3 regions of the Streptomyces sp. NBC_01454 genome follow, and region 1 is predicted to be linked to each of the others. Evidence: riboswitches for the same ligand, from Rfam matches in the RefSeq annotation. Region 1 holds a riboswitch; each other region holds the start of a gene.
What was found. Region 1 has a riboswitch for cobalamin ahead of OIU81_RS11780 (ribonucleoside-diphosphate reductase subunit alpha). Riboswitches for the same ligand answer to the same signal wherever they lie in the genome.

Region 1 (9,525 bases):
GCTCGACCTCCTTGGCGGCATCGGCCGGGGACTTACCGCTGAGAACGGCCGTCATATAGCTCTTGATCGGGTTCGGTACGTTCTCCACGGCGGCCCACTGGGGAATCAGCGGAGTGGTGCCGCCGGACTTCGCCGCCGCGGGCGCGGCGGCCTCCGCGGCCGGATTCCCCTTCGCGGCGCCGGCCAGATCGGGGGATTTCGGGGTCCAGCCGGCTTCCTTGACCAGTTGGGCGTCGTTCTGCTTCGACAGGGCGATCCTCAGGAATTCCCTGGCGAGTTCCTGATTCCGGCCCGTACCGGCGACGGCGAAATTGGAGCCGCCGAGGAAGACCCCTTCGGGCTTGTCCGCGCGCTCCCCGGGGAGGGTGAAGAAACCGATGTCCTTCTTGATCTCCGGGTGGGCCTTGACGGCGGTGGCGGCCTCGTAGCCCATGGCGATGACGGCGCCCGTTTTCCCCTTGGCGAAGACCTCGGCCTGCTGCGGGGTGGCCTCGTCCTTGTTCTTGGGTGCGGTGCTGAAGGACTGGTACTGCCGGTAGATGTCCATGGCCCGGGCGACCTTGGGGTCGCCGAGGTTGGAGACCCATCGGCCGCCCCGCCTCTTCACCAGGTCGGCGCCGGTGCCCAGGGTCAGGCCGTCGAAGAAGTACCAGTTCTGGCCGGGGAGATAGAGCGGTTCGGCGCCGGTCTTCTTCCTGATGGCGGCAAAGGCCCGGAACAGTTCACCGCGGGTCCGCGGGGTGCCCTTGAGGCCGGCCCGGGCCCAGATCCTCTTGTTGTACATCACCACGCGGTTTCCGGCGTACCACGGCAGTGCGTACTGCTTTCCGTCCACGAGGGAGGCCTTGTTGAAGGCGTCACTCCAGCCGGCGCCGATCTCCTTCTTGAGGTCGCCGAGATCGGCCAGGGCGCCGGCCGCGGCATAGGCGGCGGTCTGGGTGTTGCCTATTTCGACGACATCGGGCGGGGTGTCCTCGGACAGCGCGGTGCTCAACCGCTGCTGAATACCGTTCCACTGCTGGACCTTGAACTCGACGGTGGCGCCGGTCCGCTGGTGGAACTGCGCGGAGACCTGCCGCGTCCACCGCTCCGGATTCGACCCGCTCATCACCCAGACGGTCAGCTTCTTCCCCCGGAAACCCGCCGCGCCCGTCGTGCCGCCGTCGCCGGCTCCACAGGCGGCGACCCCCACCAGCATCCCCACCACCACCGTCACCGCGCTGAGCCCACGCTTCATTGCGTTCTCCCCCCAAGGCCGGGTGTGGTCTTTAATGGTTTAGACCAGTGCCCGCAGCTTGGCCTAGACCTTTTGGGGTGTCAAGAGGTGTATAAGAGTCGCTGCCAGGTCCGGTACCCGACCGACTTCCGGCGGGCCGGGACCGGCAACAGCGCACGGGGAACCCTCCCGTGCCACGATGTGAGCCGCTACGTACGGAGGAGCCGGTGACGGCAGCACGACAGGAGTCGGAGAGGCGGGTCATGGAGACGGACGGGGGCGGCACTGCCGACAGCGGCGCACGGACCGCACGGGTGCCCAAGTACTACCGGCTCAAGAGGCACTTGCTGGACATCACCGAGACCCTGCCGCCCGGCACCCCGGTCCCGCCCGAGCGCACCCTCGCCGCGGAGTTCGACACCTCACGCACCACGGTGCGTCAGGCCCTGCAGGAGCTGGTCGTCGAGGGCCGGCTGGAGCGCATCCAGGGCAAGGGCACCTTCGTCGCCAAGCCGAAGGTCTCCCAGGCGCTGCAACTGACCTCCTACACGGAGGACATGCGGGCCCAGGGCCTGGAGCCGGCCTCCCAGCTGCTGGACATCGGCTATGTCACCGCCGACGACCGGCTGGCCGGGCTGCTGGACATCGCCACCGGCGGCCGGGTGCTGCGCATCGAACGGCTGCGGCTGGCCAGCGGTGAGCCGATGGCCATCGAGATCACGCATCTGTCGGCGAAGCGCTTCCCCGCGCTGCGCCGGAACCTCGTCAAGTACACGTCCCTCTACACCGCGCTCGCCGAGGTCTACGACGTCCGGCTGGCCGAGGCCGAGGAGACCATCGAGACCTCTCTGGCCACCCCGCGCGAGGCCGGGCTGCTGGGCACGGACGTCGGGCTGCCGATGCTGATGCTCTCCCGGCACTCGCTCGACGCCCAGGGGCAGCCGGTGGAGTGGGTGCGCTCGGTCTACCGCGGCGACCGCTACAAGTTCGTCGCCAGGCTGCGCCGCCCCACGGACTGACCCGCCGCCCCGCGGGCCGGGCGCCTTCCGCCCGGACCCGCCCGGCCCGCCCGCCGACCGGATCCGGCGCGCCCGGCCGCCGCGCCCGCCGCCGGCCGGTCGTCGGCCCGGCGGAAGGTGGATTCTTGATACCGATATGCGGACAGCTAGTGACGCGCGCCACGCCCCTGCCATAGATTTCCAGCCGATCGCACAGGAGTACCGCCAGGGGACGGAGCAACGGTCATGACCCAGTCAGCTGCACCACCGGATCGCAGACAGGTCGTCACGCCCACGCGGGTGATCGCCGGACTCTGCCTGATCGCTCCGTTCGTCGCCATGCTGTGGGTCAGCTCGTACGCCAGGATCGAGCCGACGCTCATCGGGATCCCGTTCTTCTACTGGTACCAGATGGCCTGGGTGCTGATCTCGACGGTGCTCACCATGGGCGCGTACAAGCTCGTGCAGCGTGAGCAGCGGGCGCGCAAGGGCGGTGGGTCGGAATGAGCCTGACCACGACCGCGCCGGACGCCGCCGCCGTGCTGGCCGGCTCCGCTACCAAGGGCGTCAACGGCGTGGCCCTCGCCGTCTTCGTCTTCTTCTTCCTCGCCGTGACCGTCATGGGCTTCCTGGCCGCCCGTTGGCGCAAAGCCGACGAGTCCGCCAGCCTCGACGAATGGGGTCTGGGCGGCCGCAGTTTCGGCACCTGGGTGACCTGGTTCCTGCTGGGCGGTGACCTCTACACCGCGTACACCTTCGTGGCCGTACCGGCGGCGATCTACGCGGCGGGGGCGGCCGGCTTCTTCGCCGTGCCGTACACGATCCTGGTCTACCCCCTCATCTTCACCTTCCTGCCGCGCCTGTGGTCGGTCTCGCACAAGCACGGCTACGTCACCACCTCCGACTTCGTGCGCGGCCGCTTCGGCTCCAAGGGCCTGTCGCTGGCCGTGGCGCTCACCGGCATCCTCGCCACGATGCCCTACATCGCGCTCCAGCTGGTCGGCATCCAGGCCGTCCTGGACGTGCTGGGCATCGGCGGCGGCGAGCACACCAACTGGTTCGTCAAGGACCTGCCGCTGCTGATCGCGTTCGCCGTCCTGGCCGCGTACACCTACTCCTCGGGGCTGCGGGCGCCGGCGCTGATCGCGTTCGTCAAGGACGGGCTGATCTATCTCGTCATCACCGTGGCGATCATCTACATCCCGATCAAGCTGGGCGGCTTCGACGCGATCTTCCACTCGGCCGGCAAGGCGCTCTCCCAGCCCGGCGCCGTCCCCGGCAAACCGCGCGGCGAGCTGGTCAGCGGGCCCAACGCCCAGTGGGCGTACGCGACCCTGGCGCTCGGCTCGGCGCTGGCGCTCTTCATGTACCCGCACTCGATCACCGCGACGCTGTCCTCGCGCAGCCGCAACGTGATCCGCCGCAACACCACCATCCTGCCGCTGTACTCCCTGATGCTGGGGCTGCTGGCGCTGCTGGGCTTCATGGCGATCAAGGCCGGCACGGACATCCAGGGCAACCCCCAGCTGGCCATCCCGCAGCTCTTCGAGGACATGTTCCCGAGCTGGTTCACCGGCGTCGCGTTCGCCGCGATCGGCATCGGCGCGCTGGTGCCCGCGGCCATCATGTCGATCGCCGCGGCCAACCTGTTCACCCGCAACGTCTACAAGGACTTCCTCAAGCCGGACGCCACGCCCGCGCAGGAGCACAAGGTCGCCAAGCTGGTCTCGCTGCTGGTGAAGGTCGGCGCGCTGGTCTTCGTCCTCACCATGGACAAGACCGTCGCGATCAACTTCCAGCTGCTGGGCGGGATCTGGATCCTGCAGACCATGCCGTCGCTGGTCGGCGGCCTGTTCACCCGCTGGTTCCACCGCTGGGCGCTGCTCACCGGCTGGGCGGTCGGCATGCTCTACGGCACGCTCGCGGCCTACGGCGTGGCCAGCCCGACCCAGGCGCACTTCGGCGGCTCCAGCAACGAAATCCCCGGCATCGGTGAGATCGGCTACATCGGTCTGACCGCCTTCGTCCTGAACGTCGTCGTGACGGTCGTGCTGACCTTCGCCCTGAAGGCCGCCAAGGCTCCCGAGGGCATCGACGAGACCAGCCCCGCGGACTACACGGCGGACGCCGGGGACCAGGGCGTCGTCGTCGACCTGCCGCCCGCCACGGCGGGCGCGCCGGCCGGCCACTGAGCTTTTCCCCCGCGCACGGCCACGGGCCGCCGCGTCCCCCGACGGGGGCGCGGCGGCCCTTTCCGCGTCACCCCGCTCGCGTCGTCCGCACCCGCCCGGCACACTGGACGGCGGGCTTCCGCACGGTCCTGCAGAGCGTGCCGACGGCCGGCGGACGGCACCCCGCGAGCGGCCTGAAGAGGCGGCTCCAGGCCCTTCCCACAGGGGTTTTGAGGGCCCGTCGCGGGCCCGGACGGGCCGATGGCGGTGCGCACCCCGCCGGAGTGGTATGACACAACGACACAAGATGTGGGGGTGCGTGCGGGCGGCAGCACAAGATGTATGCTCGTGCTCGCTGTCGCCGCAGGGGAATCCGGTGGGAATCCGGAACTGTCCCGCAACGGTGTAGGGGCGCGCTTCCACGGCCGGAAATCGGCCCCGGCGCACGCCCGAAGTCCGAGGACCTGCCGACGGTACGACCGCACCGCCATGGGTGCGGACGTCGATACGTCCGGGCCCCGAGGGCTGGGCCGGTGGACGCCGCGTGGTGAGCCCGCGCACCCCTGACCGTGTCGGGGTGCCGCATGCCCGCGTGCGCCCGTCGCGCCGACCCTCACGGCCCCCGCCGAGTGAGGGAGAGCATCACGTGACCATCGCGCCAACGGAGCCCGCGTCAGACGCCGAGGTCGTGCCGCCTGCGGTGGCCGTGTCTGCCGGTGCCGCCGGTGCCGCCGACGGCGGTCCGGGCGAGGACGGTCCGGGCGTCGCCCTGCTGCGCACCCTGACCGAGCTGACCGCGGACCTGACCGCGACCGACCCCGGCAAGGTGGCCGCCGCCGCCCTGCGCGGCCGGTACGAGGGCGCAGGCGGGGCCGAACTGCGGTCGCTGGCCACCGATGCCGCGGCCGGTCTGATCGGTGACGAGCCGCAGTACTCCAAGCTCGCCGCGCGCCTGCTCACCCTCGCCGTGGCCGAGGAGGCCGCCGGCCAGGGCGCCGTCTCGTTCTCCGCCTCCGTCGCGACCGGCCACCGTGAGGGGCTGATCGCCGACGAGACCGCACAGTTCGTGGCGACCCACGCGGCCCGGCTGGACGCGCTGGTCGACCGGGCGCTGGCCGACGGCGCCGACGACCGCTTCGGCTACTTCGGGCTGCGCACCCTGCACTCGCGCTACCTGCTGCGCCACCCCACCACCCGTCAGGTCATCGAGACCCCGCAGCACTTCCTGCTGCGGGTGGCCTGCGGCCTGGCGGAGACCGCTGATTCCGAAGAGGGCAGCGAGCGCGCGCTGGACGAGGTCGCCGAGCTCTACCGCCTCACCAGCTCGCTGTCCTACCTGCCCTCCTCCCCCACCCTCTTCAACTCCGGCACCCGCCACCCGCAGATGTCGTCCTGCTATCTGCTGGACTCCCCGCTGGACGAGCTGGACTCGATCTACGACCGCTACCACCAGGTCGCGCGGCTGTCCAAGCACGCCGGCGGCATCGGGCTGTCGTACTCCCGTATCCGCGCCCGCGGTTCGCTGATCCGCGGCACCAACGGGCACTCCAACGGCATCGTGCCGTTCCTGCGCACCCTGGACGCCTCGGTCGCCGCCGTGAACCAGGGCGGCCGTCGCAAGGGCGCCGCCTGTGTCTACCTGGAGACCTGGCACGCGGACATCGAGGAGTTCCTGGAGCTGCGCGACAACACCGGTGAGGAGGCCCGCCGCACCCACAACCTGAACATCGCGCACTGGATCCCGGACGAGTTCATGCGCCGGGTCGAGGCGGACGCCGACTGGTCGCTGTTCTCGCCCGCGGACGCCCCGGAGCTGGTGGACCTGTGGGGCGAGGAGTTCGACGCCGCCTACCGCAAGCTGGAGGCCGACGGCCGGGCGGTCAAGCAGATCCCGGCGCGGGTGCTGTACTCCCGGATGATGCGCACCCTGGCGCAGACCGGCAACGGCTGGATGACGTTCAAGGACGCCGCCAACCGCACCGCCAACCAGACCGCCGAGCCCGGCCACGTCGTGCACTCCTCCAACCTGTGCACGGAGATCCTGGAGGTGACGGACGACGGGGAGACCGCCGTCTGCAACCTGGGGTCGGTCAACCTCTCGGCGCACCTGGGCGACGAGACCGCCGGCTGGGAGGAGGCGATGGACTGGGAGCGGCTGGACGCCACGGTCCGCACCGCCGTCACCTTCCTCGACCGCGTGGTGGACATCAACTTCTACCCGACCGAGCAGGCCGGGGCCTCCAACTCCCGCTGGCGCCCGGTGGGTCTGGGCCTGATGGGCCTGCAGGACGTCTTCTTCCGGCTGCGGCTGCCCTTCGACTCGCCCGAGGCACGGGAGCTGTCCACCCGGATCTCCGAGCGGATCATGCTCGCCGCCTACGAGGCGTCCGCCGACCTCGCCGAACGGCACGGCCCGCACGCGGCCTGGTCCGCGACCCGCACCGCCCGCGGGGTGCTGCACCCGGACCACTACCCGAACGCCGAGCCGCGCTGGGCCGACCGCTGGGCGGCGCTGCGCACCCGGATCGCGTCGACCGGTATGCGCAACTCCCTGCTGCTGGCGATCGCGCCGACCGCGACCATCGCCTCCATCGCGGGCGTGTACGAGTGCATCGAGCCGCAGGTCTCCAACCTCTTCAAGCGCGAGACGCTGTCCGGGGAGTTCCTCCAGGTCAACGCCTATCTCATCGAGGAGCTCAAGGCGCTGGGGCTGTGGGACGCGCGGACCCGGGACGCGCTGCGCGAGGCCAACGGCTCGGTGCAGGACGTCACCTGGATCCCCGAGGAGATCCGGGCGCTCTACCGCACCGCCTGGGAGATCCCGCAGCGCTCGCTGATCGACATGGCCGCGGCCCGCACGCCGTACCTCGACCAGAGCCAGTCGCTGAACCTCTTCATGGCGTCGCCGACCATCGGCAAGCTCAGCTCGATGTACGCCTACGCCTGGAAGCGCGGCATCAAGACGACGTACTACCTGCGTTCGCGGCCGGCGACCCGGATCGCCCAGTCCGCCCGCGGCGCCACCGCCGCGGCCGCGCCCGTACCGCAGCAGGCCACCGACCCCGAGGCCGTCGCCTGCTCCCTGGAAAACCCCGAGTCCTGCGAGGCCTGCCAGTGACCACCGCACCCGAAACCAACGCCGCCGCGGCACACACCGCCACCACCGGCACCAAGAACCTCCTCGACCCGGGCTTCGAGCTGACGCTGCGTCCCATGCGGTACCCGGAGTTCTACGACCGCTACCGCGACGCGATCAAGAACACCTGGACCGTGGAGGAGGTCGACCTCCACTCCGACATCGCCGACCTCGCCAAGCTCTCGCCGGGCGAGCAGCACATGATCGGCCGGCTGGTGGCGTTCTTCGCGACCGGTGACTCGATCGTCTCCAACAACCTGGTGCTGACGCTCTACAAGCACATCAACTCCCCCGAGGCGCGGCTGTACCTGAGCCGTCAGCTCTTCGAGGAGGCGGTGCACGTCCAGTTCTATCTGACGCTGCTGGACACCTACCTCCCCGACCCGGACGACCGCGCCGCCGCCTTCGCCGCGGTGGAGAACATCCCCTCCATCCGGGAGAAGGCCGAGTTCTGCTTCAAGTGGATGGACTCGGTCGAGCGCATCGACCGGCTGGAGTCCAGGTCCGACCGGCGCCGCTTCCTGCTGAACCTGATCTGCTTCGCGGCCTGCATCGAGGGCCTGTTCTTCTACGGCGCCTTCGCGTACGTGTACTGGTTCCGCTCGCGCGGACTGCTGCACGGCCTGGCCACCGGCACCAACTGGGTCTTCCGCGACGAGTCCATGCACATGGAGTTCGCGTTCTCGGTGGTGGACACCGTCCGCCAGGAGGAGCCGGACCTGTTCGACGACAAGCTGGAGCAGCAGGTCACCGAGATGCTCAAGGAGGCCGTCGAGGCGGAGCTGCAGTTCGGCAGCGATCTGTGCGGTGAGGGCCTGCCGGGCATGAACACCGCCTCGATGCGCGAGTACCTCCAGTGCGTCGCCGACCAGCGGCTCCAGCGGCTGGGCTTCGCGCCGGTCTACGGCTCGGAGAACCCGTTCTCCTTCATGGAGTTGCAGAACGTCCAGGAGCTGACCAACTTCTTCGAGCGCCGGGCCTCGGCCTACCAGGTCGCGGTCGAGGGCTCGGTCTCCTTCGACGACGACTTCTAGACAGCGGCTGAAAGCCGGTTTTCCGGAAGACGCAGCGCGACGCCCCTTCGCCCCGCCCACCCGCCTTTTGTGAGCGTTCTGTTACCTCGGCAACGAGGACCACGGCCGCCACATCTATGCGGGTATGAAGGGCACGAAGGGGCGTCGTCGGTTCATCGACTATCCGCGTCAGGGACGGGAAGGTCTGCGCCGGTGGCTGCCGTCATGGAGACAGTGGCTGAGCGCCGTCGCGCTCGGCGTGGGCGGCCTGGCGGGGCTGTTCGCCGTGGTGTACGCGAAGGTCGACATACCGGGTGAGAACACGCTCGCCGGGCAGGAGGCCTCCGTCTATTACTGGGCGGACGGCAGCCAGATGGTGAGCGTGGGCGCCGTCAACCGGCAGAATGTCTCCCTCGACAAGGTGCCCGATTCCGTCGAGAATTCCGTGATATCGGCGGAGAACGCCACCTTTTACAGCGACCCCGGCATCTCGCTCCAGGGCATCGGCCGGGCCCTCATCGCGATGGTGTCGGGCGGGGACACCCAGGGCGGCTCCACCATCACCCAGCAGTACGTGAAGAACACCTATCTCTCGCAGGACCAGACGATCACCCGCAAGGTGAAGGAATTCGTCATCTCGCTGAAGGTGAACAACCAGAAGTCGAAGCAGGACATTCTCCGCGGCTATCTCAACACCAGCTGGTTCGGCCGCGGTTCCTACGGCATCCAGGCCGCCGCCCACGCGTATTACGGCATCGACGTCAAGCAGCTGAACCCCAGCCAGAGCGCCCTGCTGGCGGCCCTGCTGAAGGGCTCGGAGCAGTACGACCCGGGAATGAGCAAGGCCAATCACGCGCGGGCGGTGGCCCGCTGGAAGTGGATACTCGACCGGCAGGTCGCCACCGGGAAGATGAGCGCGCAGGAGCGGGCGAACTACCGCACCTTCCCCGAGCCCCGCGCACTGTCCAAGCCCACCAGCCAGGCCGGCCAG
Region 2 (9,525 bases), 3.2 Mb from region 1:
TGACCTGGGCCCGGCAGCTGCCGGCCGGGGCACCCGCGTCCTGGTCGGCCGCGGCGCACTCGGCGGCGACGGTGTCCGCGTAGAGCAGGTCACGGGGCTCCTGCGGGACCAGACCGACCTGCCGCAGCAGCTCCCGGGGGCCGGTGCGGTGCGGGGTGCGGCCGCCGACCCGCACCGAGCCGGACGACGGCTCGTGCATCCCGACGAGGGTGGACAGCAGCGTCGACTTCCCCGCCCCGTTACGGCCCATCAACGCGAGGGTCTCGCCGCGCCGCACGGTCAGCTCCACCCGGTGCAGCACCTCGGCCCGCCCCCGCCGGACGCCCAGCCCGGACACGGCCGCGGCGATCTTGTCCGGGACAAGGCCGCTCCGGGGCGCCTCCGTCCCGGGGCGGCTCGGCACCGTTCCCGTCCCGGCTCCCCGCCCCGGCGGCACCACCCCCGTCAGCCGCTCGCGCAGGGCGCCGGCCTTGCGGCGGGCGTCGCGCACGGACAGCGGGAGCGGGGACCAGTGCGCGAGGCGGCCGAGAGCCACCACCGGGGGGTGGACGGGGGAGACGGCCATGACGTCGGCGGGGGCGCCCATGACCGGGGCCGCGCCCGGGGAGGGAAGCAGGATGACCTGGTCGGCGTACTGAACGACGCGCTCCAGGCGGTGTTCGGCCAGCAGCACCGTGGTGCCCAGGTCGTGGACCAGGCGCTGGAGCACGGCGAGCACTTCCTCCGCGGCGGCCGGGTCGAGCGCCGAGGTCGGCTCGTCGAGGACCAGGACCTTGGGGTGGGTCGTCAGCACCGACCCGATCGCCACCCGCTGCCGCTGGCCCCCGGACAGCGTGGCCAGGGCGCGGTCGCGCAGCTCGGCCAGGCCCAGCAGATCCAGGGTCTCCTCGACCCGGCGGCGCATCACGTCGGGGGCGAGGCCGAGCGACTCCATGCCGTAGGCGAGCTCGTCCTCGACGGTGTCGGTGACGAAGTGCGCCAGCGGGTCCTGGCCCACCGTGCCGACGACATCGGCCAGTTCGCGCGGCTTGTGGGTGCGGGTGTCCCGGCCGTCGACGGTGACCCGGCCGCGCAGGGTGCCGCCGGTGAAGTGCGGGACCAGCCCGCACACGGCGTTCAGGACGGTGGACTTGCCGACGCCGGAGGGCCCGACCAGCAGGCACAGTTCGCCCTCGGGGACGGTCAGGTCGATGCCCTGGACGGCCGGCGCCGTGGCGTCGCCGTAGGTGACCGAGACCTGCTCGAACCGGATCACGGGGTGGGCTCCTTCACACGCGGACCGACATCGGGGGCACGGCCACGGGACACGGCGCGCGCCGCACGGTCCCCGCTCGGCGGGAGCGGGGCGACGAACGCGGGCAGCAGTCCCACCAGGACGGAGACGGCCGGCCAGAGGGGGAGGACAGGGGCGGTGAGCGGGACGGCGGGCGGATGGAGCGCGGCGGGCGCATAGGCACCGGCCCAGATCATCAGGGCGGCGACGGCGATGCCGGAGCCCGCGACCAGCCAGGCGCGCACCCCCCACCGCTCGGGCCGGTAGCGGCTGCGCACCGACCGCCGGCCGCCGAGCCACAGCCCGCCGAGCGCCGCCGCCAGCCCGGCCAGCAGCAGCGGCAGACCGTAGCCGCCCCCCGACGCGCCCAGCAGCCCGTACGTGCCGGCGCAGATGCCGAGCAGCCCGCCGAGGGTCAGGGCCGAGGTGGTGTGCCGTACGGCCCGCGGCACCTCGGCACTGCGGCCGTACCCGCGCGCGTCCATGGCCGCGGCCAGCGCCACCGAACGCTCCAACGCGCCCTCCAGCACCGGCACCCCGACCTGGAGCAGCGCCCGGAACCCGCGGTCGGGGCGGCCGCGCAGCCGGCGGGCGGCCCGCAGCCGCTGGACATCGGCGACCAGGTTCGGCGCGAAGGTCATCGCGACGACGACCGCGACGCCCGCCTCATAGAGCGCACCGGGCAGCGACTTCAGCAGCCGCGCCGGGTTGGCGAGCGCGTTGGCGGCGCCCACACAGATCAGCAGGGTGGCCAGTTTCAGCCCGTCGTACAGCGCGAAGACCATGGCCTCCGCAGTGACCCGGCCGCCGATCCGGACGCCCTTCGCCCAGTCGGGCAGCGGCACTTCGGGGAGCGTGACCAGGGTGTGCGTACCCGGGATCGGGGACCCCAGGAAGAAGGCGAAGACCAGCCGGAGGGCGATCACGACCAGGCCGAGCTTGACGAACGCACCGTAGGAACGGGCCCACGGCGCCTGCGTACGGCGGGCCGCGACGACATATCCGGCCACGCCCACCAGCAGCCCCAGCAGCAGGGGATCGGTGGTGCGGGAGGCCGCGGTGGCCAGGCCGAGCGCCCACAGCCACCAGGCGCCGGCGTGCAGCGCGGTGGTACGGGTCGTGTGCGGGGCGCTCATCCGCGCCGGCGGCGGAGCTGCCACCCGGCCGCCGCACCCAGGACGACCAGGACCGCGATCCCGCCGAACAGCCCGGCGGACGGCCCCTCGTCGTCCCCGCCGTCCGCGGCCGCCCCCGGGGACGGCGATGCGGACGGCGCCTCCTTCGAGCCGCTCACCCGCTCCGCGCACCCCGCCTTCGGATAGCCGGCGACGGCACACAGCAGGGCGTCCGCGTCATAGCGCAGCGGCCGGGCGACCGCCGCCAGCGCCTCGCCCGCCGAGGCGTCCCCGGACACCTGCGCACACTCCGTCCGGGACGCCGGCGGCCGCTCACCGCCGGGCGCGTCCGCCGCGGTGCCGAAGTCCACGACGACGCCGATCCGCTTGCGGCCCTCCTTGGCGGGGGTGTCACCGCAGATCGCGCCGAAACCGGCGGCCGCACGGGGCTTGCCGGCCGCGGCGGAATCGGCGCTGACGGTGAAGCGGAACCCGACGACCGCACCGTCGGCCGGCCGCAGCGTGCCCGGCCCCTCGGAGGCGTACGTCCAGGAACTGGCCCTGCCCTCCCAGAAGGACCAGTAGCGGTACTCCTGTGCCTGGGCGGGCCCGGCGGCCAGGCCGGTGACCGTACCGGCCAGCAGCGCGGCCCCGGCGAGACCGGCCCGCCGCCTCACGGCCGGCTCTTCTTCCTGCGGCTGCTGAGCAGGAAGCCGATGCCCGCGCCGAAGGCGAGACCGACGCCGGTGATCCACCACACGGTGCCGCCACCGTCGTCCTTGGCGGAGGTGTCGGCGTCCCCGGAGTGCTTCCCCGGAAGGGACGCCGGCGCCGGGCCGGTGGCGTTGAGCGCGGTCACCAGGTCGCTGCCGCCGAAGGAGCGCGGGTCGCTGCCGGTGGCGTGCGCGGCCAGCACCAGCTGGGCGTACGCGGCCGGGCCGCTCTGCCGCGCCCAGTCCGCCGCGTTCTTCTGCAGCCAGGCCAGCGGCCGCCGGGCTTCGCCGCCGTGCCCGCCGGCCGCCAGCGCCACCACGGCGTCCGCGGTATTGCCGACGTCCGGCTGCGGCTTGGCGCCCGGCATCGCGGAGACCAGATGCTGCCCGTTCTTGTCGAGCTGGGCGACGAGATACGCGGCGCCGCCGTCCGCGGCCCGCGCCGCGGAGACCTTGCCCGGCTTCGCGTCCGCGCCGTCCTTGCAGGCCGGCGGCGTGAGGGGCGCACGGTGCCCGGCGGGCTCGACGACGAAGCCCCGGCCGAGCGCTCCGGTCGCGGCGGCCGCGGTGGCGTCGGCGTTCGGGGCCGCGCCCTTGAGCTGGAAGGTGAACGCGCCGTGCGCCTCCTCCTTGCCCGCACAGCCCAGCCGGAAGGTGAGCAGCCCGTCGTAGGGGCTCTTGCCCTTCTTCGACGTCACCGACCCCGGCTTCTGCCCCGCCGCCGCGAGCGCCCCGATGACCACCGAGGTGGAGTTGGCGTCGCCGGGCGAGCCGGGCATCGAGCTCCAGCTGCCGTCGTCGTTCTGCACCGACGTCAGCCAGCCCACCGCCTTGTGCACGGCGTCGCCCTGCCCGCCCAGCGCGGCCAGCGCCTGCACCGCGGCGGCCGTCTGGTTGGTGTCCCGCATCGTCTTGGCGTCACAGGCCTTGCCCGGCTCGGCACGGAACGCGGTGAACGCGCCGTCCGCGCACTGCTGCCCGACCAGCCACCGCACCGCCGGCGCCGCCGGACGCACCCCCACGGTGTGCTGCGCCAGCAGCGCGAGCGACTGCCGCCACACCCCGTCGTACTGCGGGTCCTTGGTGCCGTACAGACCGTCGGGCAGCTTCCCGGGTGCCTTGGACAGGACGGACGGCGAGCCCGCGGCAGCGGCGTACGCGGGGGCGGCGGCCGCGCCCAGCACCAGCGCGGCGGCCAGCGCCGTGGTGGCGCGGCGCGCCAGCTGGGCGCCGGAATGCGGCGAAGGGGCCTGGTGGGCCGGGGAAGCCGTGGGAGCCATCGGGTCGGTGCCTCTCGGGTCGGGTCGCGGCGGGTCACACAGCCGCGCTCGGCCGCCCACCCGCGCACCGATCCGGGATCGCGCGCGGTGGCACCGGGCTCAGCTCCGTATACCTCGACGGTGCCGCGCACCGGCCGTCCGCACGGGCGGGCGGCCGCGGTGGCGCGAGCCTTGGCCGTGCCCTTCGGGTGTTCCGGCTCGTACGGCCCGTCCGCGCCGGCCAGGGCCTGGCGTGGGTGGGCCGTCCTCACGGTTGCGGGTCAGCGCCGGATTTCCACCGGCTTCCCCCGATCGGGTACGGATGAAGTTGTCCCGCACACCTTAACCGGCGCCCGCCCGGCCTTCGCTCGCACGTACGAACCGGCTCCGCGCCCCGGGCCGGTCGGCGGCCGAGGTGACGACCGAAGTGACGACCGAAGTGACGGCCGGGGTGACGACCGAGGCGACGACCGGCTACGGCGCTCCGTCCACCGCCTGGTACCGCACGGGACCGGGGCCCGGCACGCACTCCGCCCGGCCCAGCTTCACCAGCCGGCGCAGATGCGCCTCGGCCTCCGAGACGGCGATGGTGCGGGAGCTGTAAGGGATCTGCTCCCAGGGGCGGTTCCACTCCATGGCGGTGGCGAGCTGCCAGGCCGTGCGCGGTGCGCTCAGCAGCGTCCTGAGATGGGCGAGCCGCTCCTCGTGGTGGGCGAGGAGCGCGCGGACGCGTCCGCCGGCGTCGGTGAAGGCGTGTTGGTGGGCGGGCAGCACCTCGGCGGGGGCGAGCCGGCCGACGCGTTCGAGGGAGTCGAGGTAGTCGCCCAGGGGGTCGGCGGCCTCCCCCGGGCCGGTCGCCCCGTGCGAGCCGGGGAGGCCGGGCGGGCCGTCTTCGGCATGCGGGTCCCCGTACAGGCCGATGTGCGGGGTGATGCCCGGCAGGAGGTGGTCGCCGGAGAAGAGCCGGCCGAAGCCGCGGCCGCGCCGCGCGGGGTGCTCCTCCTCCAGGTGCAGACACACATGGCCCGGGGTGTGCCCCGGTGTCCAGAGGGCGCGCAGCCGGCGCCCCGGCAGATCGAGCAGCTCGCCGGGGCCGATCTCGCGGTCCGGCAGCGCGGCCCGCAGGCCGGGCATCCGCCGGCCGCCCCCGGTGGCCCGGGCGGTGCGCAGCGGCGCCAGATGCTCCTCCGGCGCGCCGGCCGCCGTGAGCTGGGTGAGGAGGTGGTCGAGCCAGCCGTCCGGTGTGGCCTCGCGGGTGCGGCGGACCACGGCGGTGTCCGCGGCGTGCATCGCGATCCAGGCGCCGGAGGCCTCCCGCACCTTGGCGGAGAGGCCGTGGTGGTCGGGGTGGTGGTGCGTGATCAGCACGCCGTGGAGGTCGGTGAGGGCGAAGCCGCAGGCGGTGACGCCGGCGACGAGCGCCTCCCAGGAGTCCGGGTCGTCCCATCCGGTGTCGATGAGCACCGGCCCCCGGTCGGTCTCCAGGAGGTGGACGAGGGTGTGGCCGAGCGGATTGTCCGGGATGGGGACGGCGATGCTCCACACCCCGCCCCGGTGGTCGGTCACCTGCGTCGTCATCCAGGTCCCCTCTCGGTCCGCCGGGCGTCCGGCACCCGTCTCACTATAACTAGAACGGGTTTCAATGCGGCCGGAATCGGGTCCCCGGGCGGCCGCCGGGGGGATTCGGCCCGCCCGCCGTGGACTCCTCCCGGTAGAACTGGTATCAGTTCCTGATGAGTGATTCTGATGAAGCGTCAGGAACCGTCGGGAGGCGGCAGCGATGAGCGACCTCGTCGAACACGGAAAGCTCTACCTGGGCGGCGAGTGGGCCGATCCGGCCGGCCGGGACACCATCGAGGTCGTCTCACCCCACACCGAACAGGTCATCGGCCGGGTGCCGCACGCCTCGCGGGCCGATGTCGACCGGGCGGTGGCCGCGGCCCGCCGGTCCTTCGACTCCGGGGAGTGGGCGAACGCCCCGCTGGCGGACCGGATCGCGGTGGTCACCCGCATCAAGGACGCCTTCGCGGCCCGCAGCGAGGAGATCGCCAAGGTCATCAGCTCCGAGAACGGCACCCCGTTCACCTCCGGGATCATGGTGCAGTCGCTGGCCGCGATGCTGGTGTGGGACGCCGCGCTCACGGTCGCCCGGGACTTCCCGTTCGAGGAGCGGCGGGCCGGGCTGCTGGGGCCGCTGCTGGTGCGGCGGGAGCCGGCCGGGGTGGTCGCGGCCGTGGTGCCGTGGAACGTCCCGCAGTTCACCGCCGCCGCCAAGCTCGCCCCCGCGCTGCTGGCCGGCTGCTCGGTGGTGCTGAAGGTGTCCCCGGAGACCCCGCTGGACGCCTACCTCCTCGCCGAGATCGCGACGGAGGCCGGGCTGCCGCCGGGCGTGCTGTCGATCCTCCCGGCCGACCGGGAGGTGAGCGAATACCTGGTCGGACACCCGGGCGTGGACAAGGTGTCGTTCACCGGCTCGGTGGCGGCGGGCCGGCGGGTCATGGAGGTCGCCTCCCGCCACCTCAGCCGGGTCACGCTGGAGCTGGGCGGCAAGTCCGCCGCGGTGATCCTGCCGGACGCCGATCTGGACGCGGCGGTGGCCGGCATCGTGCCGTTCGCCTGGATGATCAACGGCCAGGCGTGTGTGGCCCAGACCCGGATCCTCGCCCCGCGCAGCCACTACGACGAGATCGCCGAGCGGTTCACCGCCGCGGCGAGCGGGCTGACCGTCGGCGACCCACTGGATCCGGCCACCGAGGTGGGCCCGCTGGTCGCCCGCCGCCAGCAGCAGCGCTCGCTGGACTACATCGCACTGGGGCAGCAGGAAGGCGCCAAGGTCCTCACCGGCGGCGGCCGGCCCGCGGACCGGCCCACGGGCTGGTATGTCGAGCCGACCCTCTTCGGCGAGGTCACCAACTCCATGCGGATCGCCCGCGAGGAGATCTTCGGCCCGGTCATCTGCCTGCTGCCGTACGGCGACGAGGCGGAGGCGATACGGATCGCCAACGACTCCGACTACGGGCTCTCCGGCTCGGTGTGGACGGCCGACGTCGACCACGGCATCGATCTCGCACGGCAGGTGCGCACCGGCACGTACTCGGTGAACACCTTCAGCATCGACATGCTCGGCCCCTTCGGCGGCTACAAGAACTCCGGCATCGGGCGGGAGTTCGGGCCCGAGGGCTTCGGCGAATATCTGGAGCACAAGATGATCCATCTGCCGGCGGGTGCCTGATGGGGGACCGCTGGCAGGTGGAGGTGGACCGGGGCGTGTGCATCGGCTCGGGGATGTGCGTCGCCGCCGCGCCGGACGGCTTCCGGCTGGACACGGCCCGGCAGTCGCACCCGGTGGTGCCGGAGACGGACGCCGCGGCGGACATCCTGGCGGCGGCCGAGGGCTGCCCCGTCGAGGCGATCACCCTGACCGCGGCCGGCAGCGGCGAGGCGGTGTTCCCGCCGGAGGAGTGAGGGCGGCGGGGCGGGGTGGGGGGTTGGGTGGCGGGGCCCGTAAGGGGGCGCGGGGTGGGTCCCGTAGGGGTCCGCAGGGCCCCTTGCGGGCCAACTACCCATGACGGGGCGGAGGTTAACGCTCGCGGTCCGGCGCCGTGAGGTCGATCAGGCGGCACACCGTTTCGATGTCGATCTTCACCTGGGCGATCGAGGCCCGCCCCGACAGCCAGGTGATCAGCGCGGAGTGCCAGGTGTGTTCGATGACCCGGACCGCGGAGAGCTGTTCGGGGGTGGGCGCGGCGGCGGGGTGGGCCGGCTCCTGCGAGGGGTGGCGCGAGGTGACCGGCGGGGCCATCGCGTCGAGGATGATCGCCGTGGTCAGCCGGGAGACGGTGTCCACCTCGGGGCTCACCGAGCGGTCGGCGAAGGTCAGCGCGCGCACCATCGCGTCCGCGAGGTGCGGCTCGCGCTGCAGCGCGCGAAAGGCCCGCATCAGGGTCTGGGCCACCCGGGCTCCGGGGTCCTGCTCCGACGGCGGGCGCTTGCGCAGCGTCTCGTGCATGTGCTGGAGCTGGTCCTGCATGGTGGCGACCAGCAGATGCACCTTGGAGGGGAAGTAGCGGTAGAGGGTGCCGAGGGCGACGCCCGAGGACTCCGCGACCTCGCGCATCTGCACGGCGTCGAAGCCGCCACGGGACGCCAGCCGGGCGCTGGTGTGCAGGATGCGGCGGCGTCTGGCCTCCTGACGCTCGGTCAGGGGAGGACTCGCGGGAAGCGTCGGCCTGGCTGCCTTGGATTCCGTAGTCATATTTCCCATTCCGTGGCATTCCGTCCGCGATGCGGCGAGTGCCGGTGGTGTGATCGGCACAGCATGGCAGGGGCGCGGGTGGTGGCGCGAATCACCTGGTGCGGCTCTTTTCGCATCGTTCTCGGCCGGTAGATTCGAGGCTTGGTGAACTGATCAGTAGCCAATCAGTTCTGAAACTTGTTCTAGATTACCGCCAGCGGTTACGCTCCGGCGAAAGTCCAGTGAGAAGGGGGCCGAGCGTGACCGCAGAGGCCGTCCAGGCAGCCGCGCCTCGCCCCGCAGAGGCCACCCCGGCCTCCGCCCCGTCGAACGGTGAGCGTCCCCTGCGCATCGCGATGCTCACGTATAAGGGGAACCCGTTCTGCGGCGGACAGGGCGTCTATGTACGCCACCTCTCGCGCGAACTGGCCCGCCTCGGCCACACCGTCGAGGTCATCGGCGCCCAGCCCTACCCCGTCGTCGACGACGGGGTGACCCTGACCGAGCTGCCCAGCTTGGACCTCTACCGCCAGCCGGACCCGTTCCGCACGCCGAAGCGCGGCGAGTACCGCGACTGGATCGACGCCCTCGAGGTCGGCACGATGTGGACCGGCGGCTTCCCCGAGCCGCTGACCTTCTCCCTGCGGGCCCGGCGCCATCTCGCCGCCCGCCACGGCCAGTTCGACGTCGTCCACGACAACCAGACCCTCGGCTACGGCCTGCTCGGCGGCCCCGGCGCGCTCGGCGCCCCGCTGGTCACCACCATCCACCACCCCATCACCGTCGACCGGCGGCTGGACCTGGCAGCCGCCGGCGGCTGGCGGCGCCGCGCCTCCGTGCGCCGCTGGTACGGCTTCACCCGCATGCAGAAGCGGGTCGCCCGCCGGCTGCCGTCCGTGCTGACCGTCTCCGGCTCCTCGCGCCAGGAAAT
Region 3 (9,525 bases), 3.7 Mb from region 1:
GGTCCGTGCCGCACAGGAAGGCGTCCAGATTGCGGCCGGGCCGGCCGGTGGCCAGGGAGTGGTAGCCAGGGTCGATGTAGTCGGGGCCCACCTTGTGCGGCGAGACCGTGAGCCCGGCCTCGGTGAACGCCGCCATCAGGCCCGTGGCCACGGTCGTCTTCCCCGCGCCCGACGACGGCGCGGCGATCACCAGCCGGGGGATCGCGCCGCCGCTCATGCCGTACTCGCCCGCTGCGCCGTGGTCACCATTCGATGCCCCGCTGGCCCTTCTGGCCCGCGTCCATCGGGTGCTTGACCTTGGTCATGTTCGTCACCAGATCGGCGAAGTCCAGCAGCGCCTCGGGGGCGCCGCGCCCGGTGATGACGACATGCTGCGTACCGGGGCGCTCGCGCAGCGCCGACACCACCTCGTCGGTGTCGATCCAGCCCCACTTCAGCGGATAGGCGAACTCGTCGAGCACCAGCAGCTTGTAGGTCTCCGCGGCGAGATCCCGCTTGACCTGCTCCCAGCCCTCGCGCGCCGCATCCTCACTGGAGAGTGCGTCCCGGACATTGCGCTGCACCCACGACCAGCCCTCGCCCATCTTGTGCCAGGCGACGGTGCCGCCCTCGCCGGACTCCCCGAGCACCTTCAGCGCCCGCTCCTCGCCGACCTTCCACTTCGCCGACTTCACGAACTGGAACACCCCGACCGGCCAGCCCTGGTTCCAGGCGCGCAGCGCCAGCCCGAAGGCGGCGGTGGACTTGCCCTTGCCCTGGCCGGTGTGGACGAACACCAGCGGGCGGTTGCGGCGCTGGCGGGTGGTGAGTCCGTCGTCGGGAACGACGGACGGCTGTCCCTGCGGCATTACGCTGCCTTCCTGTTGCCTTGCACGGTCCGTACGAGCGCGGAGACGCTGTCCGCGCGCAGTTCGTCGAGGGTGATGGCGGTGCCCTGCAGCTCACGGGCCAGCTCGCCGGCGAGCCCCAGCCGCACCGGACCCGCCTCGCAGTCCACGACCACCGAGGCGGTGCCCGCACCGGCCAGCAGCCGGGCCGCGCGGGCGGCCCGCGCCACCGGCTCGGGGCCGCCGGTCGCCCGTCCGTCGGTGACGAGCACCACCAGCGGCCGCCGCGAGGCATCCCGCATCCGCTCCACCCGCAGCACCTCATGGGCCCGCAGCAGCCCCTCCGACAGCGGCGTACGGCCGCCCGTCGGCAGCTGCTCCAGCCGCGCCGCACCCGCCTCGACCGAGGACGTCGGGGGCAGCGCCAGCTCGGCGCCGGTGCCCCGGAAGGTGATCATGCCGATCTTGTCGCGCCGCTGATAGGCGTCCAGCAGCAGCGAGAGCACCGCGCCCTTGACGGCGCTCATCCGCTTGCGGGCCGCCATCGACCCGGAGGCGTCGACGACGAACAGGACCAGATTGCCCTCCCGCCCCTCGCGCACCGCCTCGCGCAGATCGTCCCGGCGCACCACCAGCCCCGGCCCGCTGCGGCCGCGCACCCGCTGGTGCGGCGCCGCGGCCTGCACGGTCGCCGCCAGGTGCAGCTTGCCGAGGGCGCCGTGCGGGCGCCGGGCGCCGGTGGTCCGGCCGTGCGCGGTCCGCGCTCGCGACCGGCGGCCGTCCGCGCCCTCGCCCAGCCCCGGCACGTCCAGCCGCCGGGTGCGGAACGGCTCGGTGGCGCCGACCGCGGCCCTCTCGCCGCCCGCGCCCGGCGCGTGCTGCCCGGCCGGTTCCTGCGCCTGCCCTGCTTCCCGGTCCTCCCCGGGGGCCGCGGGCTGCTCCTGGGGGGCCTCCTGCTCCTGCTGGTGGGGGAGTTCGGGGCCCGCCGCCGAGCCGTCCGGGCCGCCGTCCTGCGGCGGGCGCCCGCCGCCCTCCGGACCGCCGCCCCCGGGGCCGTCGTCCGGACCGTCCGGCTCCGGATCGTCGTCGCCGTCCGTCTCCTGGTCCGCCCCGAACTCCTCCAGCGTGCGGTCCAGTTTGTCCTCGTCCAGGCCCGGCGCGTCGAACGGATTACGGCGCCGGCGGTGCGGCAGCGCCAGCAGCGCGGCCTGCCGGACGTCCTCCTCCAGGACCTCGGTCCGCCCCTCCCACGCGGCCAGCGCGGTGGCGGTGCGCGCCATCACGATGTCCGCGCGCATCCCGTCCACCTCGAACGCGGCACAGGTCGCGGCGATCTGCCGCAGCGCCGCGTCCCCCAGCGTCACGTCCGGCAGCAGCTCGCGCGCCACGGCGATCCGCCGGCGCAGCGCGTCCTCCTCGTCCGCCCAGCGCGCCGTGAAACCGGCCGGATCGGCGTCGTAGGCCAGCCGGCGCCGCACGACCTCCACCCGCAGAGCGGGCTCGCGGGAGGCGGCGACCTCGACCGTGAGGCCGAACCGGTCCAGCAACTGCGGCCGCAGCTCCCCCTCTTCAGGGTTCATCGTCCCGACGAGCAGGAAGCGCGCCGCATGCCGGACCGAGACGCCCTCGCGCTCCACGTACGAGGCACCCATGGCGGCCGCGTCCAGCAGCAGGTCCACCAGGTGGTCGTGGAGCAGATTGACCTCGTCGACGTAGAGGATGCCGCGGTGCGCGTCCGCCAGCAGACCCGGCTCGAAGGCCTTCACGCCCTCCGACAGGGCCCGCTCGATGTCCAGCGCGCCGACCAGCCGGTCCTCGGAGGCGCCGACGGGCAGTTCGACCATCCGCGTGGGGCGCTCCTCGGCGGCGCCCGTGCCGTGCGGACCGTCGGGGCAGCCGGGGTCGGGCGCGCCCGGGGCGCAGGCGAAACGGCAGCCGCCGACCACGTCCACGGCCGGCATCAGCGCCGACAGCGCGCGCACCGCGGTGCTCTTGGCGGTGCCCTTCTCGCCGCGGACCAGCACACCGCCGACCGCGGGGCTCACCGCGTTCAGCAGCAGCGCCAGCCGCAGGTCGTCCATGCCCACCACCGCGGTGAAGGGGTACTGCGGGGTCGTGTCGTGCGGGGTTGTCATGCTGTGTCGTCCTCCACGTCGCCGTCGGGCTCCGGATTCTTCGCTCGGGTACCCCTCATGGCGCCCCGGGAGGCACGAACGGCAGCCCGTCCGGTACCCCCTTCTCGATCAGCCGCAGCAGCGCGGCCGTGTCCGCGTGCTCCTCGATCAGATCGCCCAGCCGGTCCAGCTGCTCCTCGCGCAGGGCGGCGAAACAGGTGTCCGGGGCGGGCACGAACGCCCGGCCGGCGTCCGCGGCGACCCGCCGCAGCAGGGCCCGGCGGAAGCCGTCGCTCTCCAGGCAGCCGTGCCAGTGCGTGCCCCATACGGAGCCGTCCCGGCAGCCGTCCAGGGCGCGCCCCCGGTCATCGGAGACGAACGCCTCGTCCCCGCCGTTCACTTCGGCGACCCCGTGGTGGATCTCGTACCCCTCCACCGGCTCGCCCAGCGCCCTGCCGGACGGCCGCGCCAGGGTCTTCTCCGCCGCGAACCGCACCCGCACCGGCAGCAGCCCGAGGCCCTTGACGGTGCCCGCCTTCGACTCGACCTCGTCCTCGATGAGTTCGCCCAGCATCTGGAAGCCGCCGCAGATGCCCAGCACCGGCCGGTCCTCGGCGGCCCGCCTCGCGACCGCGTCCGCCAGTCCCCGCGCGCGCAGCCACTCCAGGGCCCGGACCGTGCCCCGGGTCCCCGGCAGCACCACCAGGTCCGCGTCGGCCAGTTCCTCGGCGCGGTCCACGAACCGCACCACCACGCCCGGCTCCGCGGCCAGCGCGTCCACGTCCGTGAAGTTCGACATCAGGGGGACGGCGCAGACCGCCACCCGCAGCACCTCAGCGCCGTGCGGCGGGGCCACCACGCTCTCGCGCACCGCGCCGCGCAGCGACACCCGCAGGCCGTCCTCCTCGTCGATGCCGAGGCCGTGCGCGAAGGGCAGCACCCCCAGCGTCTGCCGTCCGGTGAGGCCGCGCAGCATCGCAAGGCCCGGCTCCAGCAGCGTCACATCGCCCCGGAACTTGTTGACGAGATACCCGGCGACCAGCGCCTGGTCCTCCTTGGACAGCAGCGCCGTGGTGCCGAAGAAGGAGGCGAAGACCCCGCCGCGGTCGATGTCGCCGACCACCACCACCGGGATCCGGGCGGCCCGGGCCAGGCCCATGTTGACGATGTCGGTGCGCCGCAGATTGATCTCCGCGGGGCTGCCGGCGCCCTCGCAGATCACCGCGTCATGGGTACGCCGCAGCTCCGCCAGGCAGTCGGTGACCGTGCCGAGCAACTGCTCCCGGCGGCCCGCGTACGGCGTGTTCCCGGGGGACGACCCCTCGGTCCCCCCGAAATATCCCCGCGCGCTCAGTTCACCCACCGGCTTGCCCAGCAGCACCACCTGGCTGCTGCGGTCGCTGCCCGGCTTGAGCAGCACCGGGTTCATCAGCGCGGTCGGCTCCACCCGCGCCGCGGCGGCCTGCATCGCCTGGGCCCGCCCGATCTCCGCGCCCTCGCGCGTGACGAACGAATTCAGCGACATGTTCTGCGCCTTGAACGGCGCCACCCGCACGCCCTGGCGGGCCAGCCAGCGGCAGATCCCCGCCGTCACCACGCTCTTGCCGGCGTCGGACGTCGTACCGGCCACCAACAGGCCACCGCCGACCGCCCCGCCGGACGCCTTCTGCTGCCCGTACGTCACCGGATCCTCCTTCTGTGCCGGCTCCCGCGCCGCCCCTCCGGCGGAAAAACCGGAGGTCTCATCCCTGCCCCGCCGCACGCCGCCGCACCGCCGCCCGCACCACCGCGCCGGCCGCCGGCCGCGCCGCGAGCGTCGCCGCCAGCGCCAGCACACCGACCCGGCGCGAGAGCCGTACGGCCCGTTCGATGTCGGACACCGCCACCGGCCGCGCCCCGCCGTTGAGCACCGGACGGTGTTCCACCCGCCCGCCGTACGCCAGCGTGCCGCCCAGCCGTACGCCCAGCGCGCCCGCGAACGACGCCTCCACCGGGCCCGCGTTGGGGCTCGGGTGCGCGCCGCCGTCCGTGCGCCAGGCCCGCAGCGCACCGCGCCGGCCGGGGCCCGTGAGGACGGTGAGGGCGGCGGTCAGCCGCGAGCCGGGCCAGCCGGCGAGATCGTCGAGCCGGGCCGACGCCCAGCCGAACCGGCGGTATCGGGGCGACTTGTGCCCCACCATCGCGTCCAGGGTGTTCACCGCCCGGAACGCCACCAGGCCGGGCACTCCGCCCACCGCACCCCAGACCAGGGCACCGACCACTGCATCCGAGGTGTTCTCGGCGACCGACTCCACCACCGCACGGGCCATCTGCGGCCCGTCCAGGGCCTGCGGATCGCGCCCGCACAGATGCGGCAGCCGCTCCCGTGCCACGTCCAGGTCGCCCGCCGCCAGCGCACCGCCGACGGCCCGGGCCTCCCGGCCGAGCGAGGTGCCGCCCAGCACGGCCCAGACCGTCGCCGCGGTCAGCGCGATCCGGGCGCCGTCCCGCAACGGGGCCGGGGCGGCGGTGCGTAGCGCGCGCTGCACCAGCGCGGCGCCGGCGGCGGCACCGCCCGCGCACAGCACGGCATGGGCCGCCCCGTGGCCGCGGTGGTCGCGCCACAGCCGGCGTTCGATGGCGGCCGCGGCCCGGCCGAAAGCGGCCACCGGATGCCCGCGCCGGGGATCCGCCGCGATCAGGTCGGCGAGAAAGCCGAGAGCCGCGCCGCACGCATATCCCGCGTGTTCGCCGCGCATCGGGTCACACCGTCGCCAGGGCGTGTCCGCGAAGAAGCCCTGCGGCAGCGGGCGATGGAGCTCTCGACGGGCGGCCAGGCATGGTGATATGTCCTCACTCAGGGTCCGCGCCCTGGCTCGACGTGACGGCGACATGAGTCTCCTGGCTCCCCGGATCGGCGAGTCCTCCGGCCTTCCCGCCCCGACGCGTCCGCCGTTCGGCGTGCGCGCGAGGGGCCGTGGCCTTCGCTGGAGGAACCCTCCCCGGTGACAGTGGCGGGACCGCGCCGGATTCGCACCGGACTTCCTCAGCTGTCGCCGAATGGCTCGGGCAGTCCACCACGCTCCGCGAATGCCCGTCAACTCACCCTTGACCTGCGACGCTGCCCCGTGGCAGGGGCTGTGGCCCACGCCACAGCGTGGCGGAAGGATCACGGACGGTTGCCCGCGCACCTGATTCCACGTCACTATCGGGAGCGCGGCGGCGACGGGGCCGCCGGAAGGGGGCCGGGGGATGCCGCAGCGCGCTGACCGTCACGAGATCCGCATCAGGGTCACGGGCACCAACAATCCCGATCAGGACATCGAGGACCTCAAGACCTGGCTGGCGCGCGAGCCGTGGCTGGCCCGGCGGCAGTACGACTGGGCGATTCGGCCCCGGCCGGCGGACGCCCGCGACGGCGCGAACGGCGACCCGGCCGCCCCCGGCGACATGGCCGTGGGCGTCGACGATCTGGTCCTGGTCATCGTCGGGGCGGTCGCCGCCGAGATCACCAAGAGCCTGAGCATCGCCCTCAAGGAGTGGCTGCGCCGCCGCCGCGAGGAGCGTGACACCGGCGAACGGCCCGCCGTCGCGGTCGGCGTCGACGGCGGCCTGCGTGCCCTGGGGGACGAGGGTCCGGGTGCCCCGGCCCCCGGAGCCCCCGATCCCGGCAGCCCGGACGACGGGAGCGGCAGCATCGCCGGGGACTGAGCCGGATGTCCGAATACGACGCGCGGGGCAAGGTCAACCGGGCGCTGCTGATCTGTGTCGACGACTACCGCCATCTGCGCCCCCTGCCCGCGGTGAAGGACAACGCCCAGGAACTCGAACGCGTCCTGCTCGCCCCCGGCACCGACCTGTTCACCAGGGGCGAGGTCGTCCTGTGCCGCCCCCAGGAGCCGTGGGAGGTGGAGCAGGCGCTGGACACCGTCACCCAGGAGGCGCGCGGACTGCTGCTGGTGTACTTCTCCGGCCACGGCCGGGTGGGCCGGGACGGCGGCAACCTCCAACTGATGGTCGGCGCCTCGGAACCGCGCCACAAGACCGTCTCCTGGCAGGACATGGTGCTGTCCTACCTCGACAACGCCCGGGCCGACCGGATCGTGATCATCCTGGAGTGCTGCTACGCCGGCAACGCCGGGGAGGCCTTCCACAACTGCCGCAAGCCCATGTCGCTGCTGATGGCCGCGCAGCCCAACCGCCGTATCTTCAGCGGCGAGGAGCCCACCGGCGGCAGTGTGTTCACCCGTGCCGTGCGCCGGACCCTGGAGAGCGGACTGCCCGGCAGGCGGTGCGTCACCTTCGAGGACCTCGTCCGGGAACTGCGCGGACAACTCGCCGCCGAACGGACCCCGATGGGCGACGTCTGGGAGCCGCGCTCGGCCAAGCAGAACACCGTCGACGACGTCATCCTGTCCTTCGCCACCCCCGAGATCCGCCCCCCGACCCCGCTGCGGATCCGCCTGCGCCGCCGGCTGAAATTCTCCCTCCGGCACTGGCTCAGGGTCCTGCTGGTGCCGGCGATCATCCTCGTCCCGGCCACCGCCGGCCTCGTCGTACTGAACCTCCCGAACGGCGACGCGCCCTGCCCGCCCGCCCTCGAACTGCGGCTGCTGACCGCCCCCGAGGCCGAACCCGCCCTGCGCCAGGCCGCCTTCGACTACGAGATGTCCGACGCCAACACCCGGCCGCTCAGCGGCGAGGGCGACCTCCCCGACGGCTGCCGGCGCGCCCAGATCACCGTCTACTCCGCGGCCAAGGACCAGGTCGACCAGGGCTTCGCGGCCGCCGACCGCTGGCAGGGCGAGGCCCGCGGCACCGGCCGGGAACGGCCCGCCGACAAGGGCCTCGACCCCCTCAATCGCCCCGGCCCGCAGCCCGACATCTGGATACCGGAATCCACCGCCGACTACTACGAGGCCCGGCGCGGCATGCCGGCCACGGGATCCCCGGCGACCCTGCACTACGGCGGCCCGGTCGCCTACACCCCCCTGGTCGTCGGCGTCCCGGCGAGCCGGCGGCTGGTCGACGTCGAACCAGGCGGCGCCTCCTGGCAGGAGCTGCTCACCGCGACCGACCACGCCCACCAGGACCTCAAGCTCCTGCGGCCCAGCCCCGTGCTGTCCGGCACCGGTCTGCTGCACACCCTCGGCCTCTACCTCGCCCCCGGCGGCCCGGACGCCGCCCTGCTGGACACCCCCTCCCTCGCCCGCGCCGCCGAGGACCGGCTCTCCGCCCCGGGCAGCCAGTACGCCGGCAGCACCGAACTCCTGTGCTCGCTGCGCCCCGACGCCGATGCCTCCGGCGCCGTCGACCGGACCAGGTCCGCGCCCCTGGTGACGGAGAAGTCCCTCGCCGACTACAACCTCGGCCGGGCCATCGGCAGTTGCCCCGCCCTGGGCTCCGCGCTGCCCCTGCACGACCGCTACGTCGCCTACTACCCCGAGGGCGTCCCGGCCCTCGACCACCCCCTCGTCCGCGTCGACTGGCGCGGCACCACCGACGCCACCCCGCGGCAGGCCGCCGTGGCCCGCTTCGCCACCTGGCTGCGCGACCCGCACGGCGGCCGGCGCACACTGACCGCGCAGGGCTACCGCGGAGCCGACGACCACGCCCCGCAGCCCGGCTCACCGCTCGCCGACAGCCGCGCGCAGGTCACCCCCGACCGCCGGATCGTCCGTTACACGGCGGGCCCCGACGAGGTGGCCCGGGTGCTGGAGGGCTACGACAAGGCACAGAAGTCCAGCCAGGTGCTGATCCTCATGGACACCTCCACCTCCATGGCCGACGGCGGCAAGCTCCCGGTCGCCCTGAACGCGGCCGGCCGCGCCCTGGAGATGGTCGGCGCACGGCACACCTACGGCCTGTGGGCCTTCCCCGACCGTGCGCACCCCGACGACCGCTCGGCGGTGCGCGAGCTGGTCGCGCTCGGCAGCCCCGACCCGGCCCCGGGCAAGGCCGCGCTGGACCGGGTCGCGGGCGGTGAACTCGTCGATCACGGGGCCGCGATGGAGGAGGCGCTGACCCGCGCGGTCCGCACGATGAAGAAGTCCGGCGCCACCAACAAGGCCATCGTGCTCCTCCTCGACCAGGACGACGGCGCGGACGGGCGCGCGGCGGCCGTCGGACGCACCCTCGACACCCTCGTCGGGGAAGGGCCCGAGGTGCCCGTACTGGCCCTGGTGATGGGCAAGTCCGGCTGTGACAGTCCGGCCCTGCGGCACCTGGCCCGGGCCTCCCACGGCCAGTGCGTCCCCGGCGGCCCGCAGGCCGTGGACACCCTGGCCGGACGGATCGCCTCCATCGGCACCGCCACCAAGGGGGACCGATGACCGCCGGGCGCACGGCGGTCGGCGCCGCGCTGGCCGCCCTGGCCTTGCTCACCGCGGTCAGCGGCTGTACCCCGGGGGATCAGAAGGTGCCGGAGAAGGGGGCGATCGTCCTCGCCACCGGCAGCGACCTCAGCAGCTCCGGCGTCCGCCAGGACCTGATCCACGCCTGGGAGAAGCGCACCGGCCGCACGGTGCGGACCGTCGAACTCCCCGACACCGCCGACGGCCAGCGCAGCCAGCTGCTGGCGGCGGGCCAGTCCGGCAACGGCGGCT

Region 2: another riboswitch for cobalamin. It lies ahead of OIU81_RS26085 (prenyltransferase/squalene oxidase repeat-containing protein); the one in region 1 lies ahead of OIU81_RS11780 (ribonucleoside-diphosphate reductase subunit alpha).
Region 3: another riboswitch for cobalamin. It lies ahead of OIU81_RS28360 (cobalamin biosynthesis protein); the one in region 1 lies ahead of OIU81_RS11780 (ribonucleoside-diphosphate reductase subunit alpha).

The regions. Positions count from the first base shown of each region.
Region 1 is NZ_CP109460.1:2,725,949-2,735,473, forward strand. Features, by position in the region: gene OIU81_RS11760 (extracellular solute-binding protein) at 1-1,237, opposite strand, end outside; gene OIU81_RS11765 (GntR family transcriptional regulator) at 1,480-2,235, shown strand; gene OIU81_RS11770 (DUF3311 domain-containing protein) at 2,461-2,721, shown strand; gene mctP (monocarboxylate uptake permease MctP) at 2,718-4,406, shown strand; cobalamin riboswitch at 4,724-4,871, shown strand; gene OIU81_RS11780 (ribonucleoside-diphosphate reductase subunit alpha) at 5,032-7,503, shown strand; gene OIU81_RS11785 (ribonucleotide-diphosphate reductase subunit beta) at 7,500-8,555, shown strand; gene OIU81_RS11790 (transglycosylase domain-containing protein) at 8,680-9,525, shown strand, end outside.
Region 2 is NZ_CP109460.1:5,885,256-5,894,780, forward strand. Features, by position in the region: gene OIU81_RS26070 (ABC transporter ATP-binding protein) at 1-1,255, opposite strand, end outside; gene OIU81_RS26075 (CbiQ family ECF transporter T component) at 1,252-2,409, opposite strand; gene OIU81_RS26080 (SCO2322 family protein) at 2,406-3,065, opposite strand; gene OIU81_RS26085 (prenyltransferase/squalene oxidase repeat-containing protein) at 3,062-4,381, opposite strand; cobalamin riboswitch at 4,583-4,726, opposite strand; gene OIU81_RS26090 (MBL fold metallo-hydrolase) at 4,835-5,938, opposite strand; gene OIU81_RS26095 (aldehyde dehydrogenase) at 6,141-7,592, shown strand; gene OIU81_RS26100 (ferredoxin) at 7,592-7,825, shown strand; gene OIU81_RS26105 (TetR family transcriptional regulator) at 7,941-8,615, opposite strand; gene OIU81_RS26110 (glycosyltransferase family 4 protein) at 8,855-9,525, shown strand, end outside.
Region 3 is NZ_CP109460.1:6,411,871-6,421,395, forward strand. Features, by position in the region: gene OIU81_RS28340 (cobyrinate a,c-diamide synthase) at 1-217, opposite strand, end outside; gene cobO (cob(I)yrinic acid a,c-diamide adenosyltransferase) at 243-848, opposite strand; gene OIU81_RS28350 (putative cobaltochelatase) at 848-2,962, opposite strand; gene OIU81_RS28355 (cobyric acid synthase) at 3,018-4,625, opposite strand; gene OIU81_RS28360 (cobalamin biosynthesis protein) at 4,684-5,679, opposite strand; cobalamin riboswitch at 5,816-5,967, opposite strand; gene OIU81_RS28365 (hypothetical protein) at 6,173-6,631, shown strand; gene OIU81_RS28370 (caspase family protein) at 6,637-9,252, shown strand; gene OIU81_RS28375 (extracellular solute-binding protein) at 9,249-9,525, shown strand, end outside.